Regions from separate parts of the Pseudomonas sp. NPDC089422 genome, predicted to be linked through region 1. Evidence: riboswitches for the same ligand, from Rfam matches in the RefSeq annotation. Region 1 holds a riboswitch; the other holds the start of a gene.
What was found. A riboswitch is a leader RNA that binds a small molecule or an ion and turns the genes downstream of it on or off. The one in region 1 is predicted to bind cobalamin.
Positions count from the first base shown of each region.

Region 2: another riboswitch for cobalamin. It lies ahead of ACIPZ8_RS02035 (ABC transporter substrate-binding protein); the one in region 1 lies ahead of ACIPZ8_RS25130 (CbtB domain-containing protein).

Region 1 covers NZ_JBIVHW010000016.1:83,098-88,324, reverse strand. Annotated here, with positions in the region: gene ACIPZ8_RS25165 (hypothetical protein) at 195-401, shown strand; gene osmE (osmotically-inducible lipoprotein OsmE) at 481-846, shown strand; gene ACIPZ8_RS25155 (hypothetical protein) at 863-1,192, opposite strand; gene ACIPZ8_RS25150 (hypothetical protein) at 1,412-1,780, opposite strand; gene ACIPZ8_RS25145 (hypothetical protein) at 2,029-2,343, shown strand; gene ACIPZ8_RS25140 (hypothetical protein) at 2,380-2,541, opposite strand; gene ACIPZ8_RS25135 (hypothetical protein) at 2,686-2,832, opposite strand; cobalamin riboswitch at 2,991-3,215, shown strand; gene ACIPZ8_RS25130 (CbtB domain-containing protein) at 3,312-3,497, shown strand; gene ACIPZ8_RS25125 (CbtA family protein) at 3,505-4,197, shown strand; gene ACIPZ8_RS25120 (cobalamin biosynthesis protein) at 4,215-4,607, shown strand; gene cobM (precorrin-4 C(11)-methyltransferase) at 4,638-5,227, shown strand, end outside.
Region 2 covers NZ_JBIVHW010000001.1:450,943-456,169, forward strand. Annotated here, with positions in the region: gene ACIPZ8_RS02025 (ABC transporter ATP-binding protein) at 1-757, opposite strand, end outside; gene ACIPZ8_RS02030 (FecCD family ABC transporter permease) at 763-1,776, opposite strand; gene ACIPZ8_RS02035 (ABC transporter substrate-binding protein) at 1,776-2,786, opposite strand; cobalamin riboswitch at 2,895-3,093, opposite strand; gene ACIPZ8_RS02040 (DUF1624 domain-containing protein) at 3,122-4,288, opposite strand; gene ACIPZ8_RS02045 (TonB-dependent receptor) at 4,413-5,227, opposite strand, start outside.

The DNA.
Region 1 (5,227 bases):
CGACGCAGGGCGTCAGTTCTGGGTCATTGGACTGTAAGCGCTTGGGGTGCGGGATGCTTCGCATCGGGCGACAGCGGGTGTTCATTTGATGACAGACGCCGGCCCTGCGGCTGCAATCTTTTCTTCATGAGCCGCCTTGATGGTTAACAAAGGCCCGACTAATACTTAAGTCTCTGCCTGGGGAGGCACGAAACATGCGACCTAGATTCGTTATCGTCCCGGCTGTGCCCATCGAAAAGCAGTCCTTCCGCATCGGCGCGCGTTATTACGCGGCGACCGTATGCGGCGGTTTCGACATCTATGACAATCAGGAAAAGGAGCGGCTCAAGCCCAGTTACCCGAGCAGGACGGATGCCGAGGTTCAATGTCGGCGACTGAACACAAGTGGCAATGGCGGTTGAATACCGATATCAACCGCCAAGTGCATCGTAAGGCGATTGATGCTGTTCCGTAACGGCGTTCTCTGACGGGAGCACTGCCATGAACAAATCAACTGGTGCGCTGATACTGATGTTGTCAGCGCTCGCTGGCTGTTCGAGTAACTCGTCCATCTACCATGACCAGCCGTTGGTAGCCAAGGTCAATAACGGCATGAGCAAAGAACAAGTGCTGCAGATAGGCGGCAAACCGGGTGCCCAGTCCGACCGCACGGTAGTGCCTGGAACGTGCTTCGACTACATGCTGACCAAGCCGGGGCAGAAGCAACAGCCTTACATGGTCAGCTTCGATCAGGCCGGGAAGGTCGACAAGACCAGCTTCATGACCTGCGCCGAATGGAGCAATGCCCAGCAGAAGTCCCGGCAGGCATTGCCCAGCATGGGCGGAATGGGAGGCTCAGGCTATTGACCCAACCGGCAGCCGGTCACTCGAGGCACTCTCTGGCGGCCAGGCGCAGCTTGTCGCTCGACAGGAAGCTGCCTTTATAGAAGGTTGCCCGGCTGCCATCGTGATACTCGACAACTTCGAGCACCTCATCCGAAGTCACAGCGCTCGGTGCGGTCAACCGATAACCATGGCTGATGGACTTTTGCGTGGTCTGGGGGGAGAGTGCCTGCCACTTTGGCAGTACGCAGGCGGCGTACACATCCGGGGATTTTGCAGTGAGCTTGCTGGCAGTGGGCTTGCCTGGGTTGGCGCACGCAACAAGACTCGCAGCGAGTGCGGCGCAACATAGGATACGAACGGTTGGCATTTGCGATTAACCTGACAGGAACGTGGGCCATTCTAGCCGGGATCGAGCCGCAGGAGTAATCCACCAAGGTCGTGCACAGGCTTGATTGCGACCGCGCAAGACTTCCGTCGAATGGGCAAGACGGCTCCATCCCCTAGAATGCACCAGGCTGATGGATCAGCACCCATCGCAAAAAGCCCGCTCTCATGTGCGGGCTTTTTGCACTTGCAGATCAACGGTTCAGGCTTTTTTACACATCAATGCAGCATCGAGCAGTCTGCCATGGTCGTACCAGGCGTCGCGCTGGTAGGCCGTAAACTGACGCTGGGCGCCTGTGCCATGCAGTTCTACCAGACCATCGGCCTGGGTGGGGTCGGTACTTTCGACGTACAGTTTCACCGAGTTGTCGCCATCGACTTCGTAGGTTTTCACGTTACCTTGAAGTTCGCCTTTGACACACCCCAGATAAGCAGGCGTGCTTCTATCGGTAGTACCGGACGTATAATCATGGCCATCCCGCACATCCCGATTCTGTGCGCACCCGGCCATCAACAGCGTGGCGAAAGTGGTTAACAGCATTGCGCCTGCGACCGATCTTGATCTCTTCACGCGACACGCTCCAGCTGCCCCATCGAGAACTTAGAAAAGAGTGGCCAAACTGAACGCCCTTTTTTGGTTTTCGTGAACCTATGGTACTGCGCAACGCACACAGCCCTATAGGCTTATTTGCTATATGGACAATGGCCCATCACGGGCAACTTTCCGTCTTTCGCGTTATTTCTTTAGCCGAGCGGAACGATTTCAATCAGCCATGTTTCTCATGCGTATAGACCAGGCGCAGCGTTCAGGAGAGACCCATGGTGTGGTGGCTGGAAGTACTCACCCAGTTCGTGATTTCCACCGGCCTCGCCGTGTTCAGCATCTTTTTGTTCTGGGCCTGCACGCTGGCGTTCAGGAGGACGTACAGCAAGCTGCTGTCGACTGCGTTGGCGGTGGCCTTGCTGGGCATCGCCGCCTTTCCCCACGGGGCAAGCTTCGCCATCAGCCAGCAGGCGCTGCTGGGGGTGGGCAACGAATTCCTGTTGCTGGTCGCGGACGCGTCGGGAGTGATCAGCGCCGTGATGATTGCATCGTTCTTCTTCAATCCTGGACGGATGCTCGATGAATCATGAAGGCAGCTGAGCGAACAGCCGCCTGTTTCACTGCTGTCAGCGTGGCCCGCCTCCGTGTCCACCGCCCATCATGCCCGGGCCGCCATGCCCTCCACCATGCCCACCACCGCCACCTGGCGGCATGAACATCCAGCAACCTGCCAGCGTGGATACCAGTGCAGCCACGACGGCGGCACGCAATACATGCTTCAACTTCATTACAACGCTCCAAAAGGCAAAACGGACAGCGCTGCAAGTGTAATTTCCAGACCGGCCGGCCTGGGCGAGCTTTTCCATTTCTTTACAGTTGCGTGGCACAGGCCTGGCCGCAAGCGGAAGGGATGAAGCCAATGCTGCCTTGCATCAGTAACGACGATAGTCCTGGTGACCACCACGATCTCCATCGTAGTAATGCCGGTGGTGATGATCACCGTCGTGCCAGTAAGGCCAGCAGCCACTGAGCAACAACAACCCTGACAACACGACAACCCATGCAGTCTTGCGTTTCATGTGCGTACCTCCGGCCAGGCGAAGCGAGGCCTTGCTTACGTTGGACTGTGCAAAACAGGGAGGTTCGGGCCGGGCGCCAACCACTGATCCTGTTTCATGAAGCCCCCTGCCCCTCGGCACAACGCCATAGCATTTGACGCCACCTTCGCCGCGTGCTCTCCTTACGCCTTGCGTCAGGTGCCCCCATCGGGGGTGAAACGGGAAATCGGTGCGTCGCAGGCCCTCACCAGGGCCGGGCAAATCCGGTGCTGCCCCCGCAACGGTAAGCGAGCGAAGCGTCCAGACCACTGTGCCACGCAGTCCGGCATGGGAAGGTGATGCTTTTCAAGGAGCCCTGCTCCTCCTCGCAAGCCCGGAGACCGGCCTGGCGTTCATGAACACCCCGCGGTGGGCGGGCGCTGTCGCATTCCCTCGGGCGCCCCGTGCCCGGGGCTGCCGCGCTTGTCCCATTGCCTACTAAAAAAGCAGAGGATCGCGTCATGCCCGTCACCAGCGCCAAACACAGCATCACCACCCCCGTTACCCTCAGCCAGCGCGTGGTCATCGCCGTCGGTGCCAGCCTGCTCGGCCTGTGCCTGGTCTACTTTGCCGGGTTCTCGCACATCGAAGCCGTGCACAACGCCGCGCACGACACCCGCCACAGCGCCGCCTTCCCTTGCCACTGAGGCTGCCATGATCATGCGTATCGCCCGCACTGCCGGGTTCAGCGGCCTGCTCGCCGCGCTGTTGCTGACCCTGCTGCAAAGCTTCTGGGTCGCACCGCTGATCCTCGAGGCGGAAACCTATGAATCGGCCGCTCCCGCAGCCGAGCACCACAGCCACGGCGAAGAGGCCAGCGCAGGCCACACCCACAGCGAGGAAGCCTGGTCGCCAGAAGATGGCTGGCAGCGCATCCTGTCGACCACCGGCGGCAATCTGGTGGTCGCCGTCGGCTTCGCCCTGATCCTTGCCGCCCTGTACAGCCTGCGTGAGCCGGGCCGCACCAGCACGGGCGCACTGTGGGGGCTGGCCGGTTTTGCCGTGTTCTGCCTGGCGCCGACCTTGGGCTTGCCGCCGGAACTGCCAGGCACTGCCGCCGCCGACCTCGGTCAGCGCCAGAGCTGGTGGATCGGCACCGCAGCCGCGACCGCAGTGGGCCTGGCCCTGCTGGTGTTCGCGCGCCATGGCTTGCTCAAGGCACTGGGCGCGGTCTTGCTGGTGGTGCCGCACGTGATCGGTGCTCCGCAACCGGAAGTTCACGAAAGCCTGGCCCCGCAAGCCCTGGAGGCTCAGTTCAAGATCGCCTCTTGGCTGACCAACGCGGCCTTCTGGGTGGCCCTGGGCCTGCTCAGCGCCTGGCTGTATCGCCGCTCCAGCCACGCCTGATGGCCATCGACCAGCCATTGCCGGCACTGTATGCCGGCTTCGGCTGCCGCCGGGGTTGCCCGGTGGAGGTTCTCGACGCCTTGCTGCATGAAGTGCTGCAGCAGCACGGCCTGAATGCCATCGCACTTCGCGGCTTTGCCAGCATTGCCGGCAAGGCCGACGAGCCAGGCTTGCAACAGCTCGCCGCACGTCACGCCCTGCCGTTGGTGGTTTTCGCTGCCGAGCAGTTGCAGGTGTACGAGCCACAGCTCAGCCACCACTCGGCAGTCGCCTACGCCCACAGCGGCTGCTGGGGCGTCGCCGAGAGCACGGCACTGGCCCTGGCCAGCCTCAGCCATGCCAGCGCCACACTCAGGGTGCCCCGCCAGGTGCGTGGCCCCGCTACCCTGGCACTGGCCTGCGCCGGATAATCGCTTCTTTCATCAATTCAAGGATCTGCCATGACGGTCTACTTCATCGGCGCCGGCCCCGGCGACCCGGAACTGATCACGGTCAAGGGACAACGCCTGATCCGTCAGTGCCCGGTCATCATCTATGCCGGCTCGCTGGTACCCGCGGCGGTGCTCGAAGGGCATCAGGCCGAGACGGTCATCAACAGTGCCGAACTGCACCTCGAGCAAATCATCGACGCCATCCGCGCCGCACATGCCAACGGTCAGGACGTGGCCCGGGTGCACAGTGGCGACCCCAGCCTGTATGGCGCCATCGGCGAACAGATCCGCCACCTGCGCGAACTGGGCATCGACTACCAGATCATTCCCGGCGTCACCGCCACTGCCGCCAGCGCGGCGCTGCTCGGCTGCGAACTGACCCTGCCGCAAGTGGCGCAGACGGTCATCCTCACCCGCTACGGCGACAGCTCACCCATGCCCGCAGGCGAACAGCTCGGTGAGCTGGCGCGGCATGGCAGCACCCTGGCCATTCACCTCGGGGTCAGGCACCTGCCACGCATTGTCGAAGAACTGTTGCCCCACTACGGCACTGACTGCCCGATCGCAGTGGTTCACCGTGCCACCTGGCCGGACCAGGA
Region 2 (5,227 bases), on a different contig from region 1:
TGCGCGCGCCGTCGAAGGGGTCGATGAGGTAGTGGGCGTGCACGCTGAAGGTGCTGAGCAGGCGTTCGGGGGTGAGCACCTCCAGCGGTTTGCCGAGGGCCACCAGGTGGCCCTTGTCGAGCACCGCCACGCGGTCGCAGGTCAGCGCCTGGTTGAGGTCGTGCAGGGCCACCAGGGTGGTCACCGGCAGTGCCTGTACCTGTTGCAAAAGGCTTAGCTGGTGCTGGATGTCGAGGTGGTTGGTCGGCTCGTCGAGCAGCAGCACCTGCGGGCGCTGGGCCAGGGCGCGGGCAATGTGCACGCGCTGGCGCTCGCCACCGGACAGCGAACTCCAGAGCCGTTCCCGCAGGTGCGTGGCGTCGAGATCGGCCAAGGCTTGTTCGACGATGGCACGATCCTCCCGGGAGAACGGAGCCAGCGCCGACAGCCAAGGCGTGCGCCCCAGGGCAACGGCATCGAACACACTGATCGCATCGAGGGTGTCGGCCTGCTGCTCGACCAGCGCCAGCGCCTGGGCGACACGCCGGCGCGGCAGGCGCGCCAGGGGCTCGCCGTGCAGCTGCACACTGCCGGTGCCCGGCGTGCGCAACCCGGCCAGCAGCTTGAGCAGGGACGATTTGCCCGAGCCGTTGGGGCCGACGATGCCCAGGGTCTCACCGGCCACCACGTTGAGGTCGATGTTGCACAGCACGGTGTTGCCCGACAGCTGCAAGCCCAGCCCCCGGCAAGCGAGGGGGGCGATGTGCACGGTATTCATGGCGGTCATGGGCGCCCCCGGCGGCTGACCAGGATCAGCGCGAACACCGGCGCGCCGATCAAGGCGGTGACCACGCCGACCGGAATCACCTGGCCGCTGATCAAGGTGCGCGACAGCACATCGGCGGCAATCAGGAACAGCGCACCGCCCAGGGCGCTGGCCGGCAGCAGGCGGCCATGGCCGGGACCGAGCAGCAGGCGCAGGGCGTGGGGGATGACCAGGCCGACGAAACCGATGGCGCCGACGATCGACACCATCACCGCGGTTACCAGTGCCGCACAACTGATCAGCAGCCACTGCGTGCGGCGCACGGCGATGCCCAGCGAGGCCGCCGAGTCGGCGCCGAAGGTAAAGGCATCCAGCGCCCGGCGGTGCCACAGGCACACCACCAGCCCGAACAGCACCACCGGCAACGCCATCCACACCGACGGCCAGCGCACGCCGCTGAGGTTGCCCAGCAGCCAGAACAGGATGCCGCGCGCCTGCTCTGCGGTGGCCGACTTGGTGATGAGGAAGGCGGTGAGGGCAGTGAACAGCTGCGAGCCGGCGATACCCGCGAGGATCACCTGCGCGTTGTGATTGCTCGGCCCGGCCGCTCGGGCCAGCACCAGCACCAGGGCAAAGGCCGCCAGGGCGCCGATGAAGGCACCGCCGGACATGCTCAGGGCGACGCTGCCCAGGCCCATCAGACCAACTAGCACCGCACCAGTCGAAGCGCCGGCGGACAGCCCGAGCAGGTAGGGCTCGGCCAGCGGGTTGCGCAGCAGCGCCTGGAGGATCACCCCACAGGTCGCCAGCCCCGCGCCGCAGGCGGCGGCGACCAGGGCGCGGGTCAGGCGGTAGTTCCAGACGATGCCGGCGTCGATCGGGTCGACCGGGTAGCCGGCCTGCCACAGGTGGTTGGCCAGTACCTGGTAGACCAACTGTGGCGACAGGCTGGTTTCGCCAGTGGCGGTACCGGCCAGCACGGCCGCGAGCAGGGCCAGCAAGGCCAGGGCGGTGTAGGGCAGGGCTTTCATCACTGCGCCGCTTTACCGCTGGCGAAGGCCGCAGACAAGGTCTGCAGGCCACGGAACAGGCGGATGCCGGCCTGCATGGCTTCAGCGTCGAGGATGATGATGCGGTTGTTCCTTACCGCGTCCATGTTCTTCGTCACCGGGTCGTTGCGCAGGAATTCGAGCTTCTTCTGGTAATCGTCGGCGGGGAAGCGGCGGCGGTCCATGCGCGCGATGATCAGCCAGGTCGGGTTGGCCTTGGCCAGGGTTTCCCAGCCCACGGTCGGCCATTCTTCGGTCGACTCGACCACGTTGCGCACGCCCAGGGTGCGCAGCATGAAGTCGGCCACGCCCTGGCGACCGGCGACGTAGGGGTCGATGCCGAGATCGGCGCTGGAGAACCAGAACAGTGCCGACGTGCTGGCCAGGTCCTTGCCGCTCAGTTGCTGTTGCGCGCTGTCCAGGCGTGCCTTGAGGTCGGCATTGAGTGCGGCGCCGCGCTCCTGCACGTCGAAGATCTCGGCCAGCTGGCTGACGCTCTTGTAGATGCTGTCGACCTGGAACGCCTGCAGACGAGTGCCGTCGGCGCCGACCAGGTTGTCCTTGCCTTCGCAGTCCGAGGGCAGCAGGTAGGTTGGAATGTTCAGCTCGCTGAACTGTTCACGGGTAGCGACCGCGCCCTGGGCGCCGACCATCCACTCGAACTGCACCGCCACCAGTTGCGGGCGCTTTCCGACCACGGCTTCAAAGCTGGGTTCGTTGTCGGCCAGGCGCGGCACCTTGTCGTTCAGTGCCTGGTATTCGGGCAGTACATTGTTGAACCACAACGAGGTGGCGGCCACTTTGTCACCCAGGCCCAGGGCGTAGAGCATTTCGGTGCCGGCCTGGCCGATGGTGACCGCGCGCTCGGGCGCCTGGGTGAAGGTCTGCGGCGCGCCGCAGTTGTCGACCGTCAGCGGGAAGTGGGTGGCGGCGGCCTGGGCCAGGCCGGTGAGGCTCAGGCCGGCGAGCAGGGCGGTGATACGGGGCAGCATGCTGGGCGATCTCCTGTCGGACAGTTCTGGTGAGGAACGCACGGACAGGCATCGCCGAGCCCCTGCACGCACAGGGGCAACACGGATGGCCATCCCGGACACCCCGCCGGTTGGTGAATGTTTGCCGGCAGGTCTCCTGACTGGTGCGTCCTCGCCCGGCTCCGGCCTTCCCGGATGATGATCCAGTGGCATCGATGGAGCAGGCTCGGCACCTACAGTTGCGGGGGCAGTTCCGATTGGCACGCCTTGGGCGGGCCCGGGATTCCCTATTATTTCCGTGGTGGAAACCGGCGGGCCGCATGGTAGACCATCGGGCTGCCGGGCAAAAGCGCAAATCAGAGGTACTTCAGCCAGCGGATGTCGCGCCGGCGCCCCTTGAGCCGGGCAAACCAGCGCACCGGAACGTACAGCGCCGCCGCCAGCAGCAGGGCGGCCAACCACACCGCGCCGATGCCGTCGAAGCCGAAGTAGTCGCCGTGGTTGAGGCCCAGCAGCGCCACACAGGCCAGGTACAGCAACTTGAGCACGTACAGGTGCAGCAGGTAGAAGAACATCGGCGCTGCGCCGAACACCGCGAGGGTGCTGATCCAGCGGGCCAGCCCGGCGCGCTCGAAGGCGCGCAGCAACAGCAGGCCGCAGCCCAGGGTCAGGGCCAGGAACAGCAGCGAGGGTGGGTACTTGGTGATGTTGAAGAAGCTCATCAGGGTCTGGGTGACGGTCGGGTAGCCGCTCCATGGCGCCTCGCCGTAGCCGTTGTAGATGCGCAGCACCATGAAACCGAACAGGGCGATGACGCCGGCCATCAGCAGACGGTGCTGGCGCTCGCTGGCGTCGCTGCCACGGGCGAACCAAGGGCCGAGGCCATAGCCCAGGGCGATCACGCCGATCCATGGCAGCACCGGGTAGGAGGTGCGCAGGCGCAGGGTATCCGAGACCTCCAGCCAGCCACGGTCGTGCAGGATCGCCCACGGCACATGCAGGGCCGACTCCACGCCAAAGTGCAGGCCATCGAGCAGGTTGTGCCCGGCGATGATCAGCGTGCCCAGGGCGAGCAGGGCAGCACGCGGCAGCCACACCAGCAGCGACAGGGCGATCATGCTGACGCCGATGGCCCAGATCACCTGCATGTAGACCACGCTCGGCGGCAGCTGGAAGGTCCAGGCGAAGTTGACCAGGGTGAACTCCAGCACCACCAGGAACAGCCCACGCTTGAACAGGAACGCCGAGACATCGCTGCGGCCCTGGTACTTCTCGCCATACAGCCAGGCCGACAGGCCGGTGAGCAGCACGAACACCGGGGCGCACAGGTGGGCCAGGGTGCGGCTGGCGAACAGCGACGGGTCGGTAGCATCGATGGTCATCGGGTCGCTGACCTGGCGGTGCAGGAAGAAGGTTTCACGCACGTGGTCGAGCAGCATGAACAGGATCACCAGGCCGCGCAGGGCATCGATGCTCTGCAGGCGCTGGGTGAGCTGGGTGGGGAAGGCTGAGGCGCTGGTCATGGAAGGCGGTCGCAGGCAGGAATGATTGTCAAATGAAACGTTATCTTATAACTATTTCATTTGCTGTTGATAGCAGTTTTTGTGTTGCCTGTGCCCGCGAAGAGGCCGGGACAGGCGGCTCAAATCAGAAGGTGTAATCCACGGTAGCGAAATACGACCGTGGCGCCCCCATCACCCACTGCTCGCCACTGAACACCGACGCCACATATTCCCGGTCGAACAGGTTGTTCACCTGCAACCCCAGGCGTACATCCGGCAACACCTGCCAGCCGATGTCGGCATCGACCACGGTATACCCCGGCGCACGCTGGCTATTGGCCGTGTCGGCATAACGCTCATCTACATACCGTGCGCCAATCCCGGCATCCACCTGCTGGCCGAAGCCCTTGCTCAGCCACAGGTTGGCCGTGCGCCGCGGCACATTGGCCGGGCGGTTGCCGGCGCGGTCCTGGGCCACGCCATCGACCACCTCGGCGAAATCATCGTACTTCGCCCGCACCAGCGAAGCATTGGCCGATACCTGCCACTGCTGCCCCAGGGCCAGTTCCAGCGACGCCTCCAGGCCGTCGGAGGTCTGCTGCCCGGCCTGTTGCGCCTCGTGGGTGAGCGGGTCATCCACCAGCAGCTTCTTCTTGACGGTATGGAACGCCGCCAGCGTCCACTCGCCACGGCCCTCCCAGAAGCGCTGCTTGAGGCCCAGTTCGGTCTGCTTTGCCTCGGTCAGGTCATAGTGCATCTGTGACGGGCTGAGGCTGACCAGGTTGTCAACGCCATCCTCGCTGGTGGAGTACTGGCCATAAAGCGACAGGTCGTTGGTGACTGCAAACACCAGCCCGGCGCGCCAGTTGCCGCCCTGCAGGCTGCGGTCACTGCGACTGCCGTCGACCAGGTTGTCGAGGTCGATGTGGTTCTGGTCGCGGCGCACGCCGGTGACCAGCG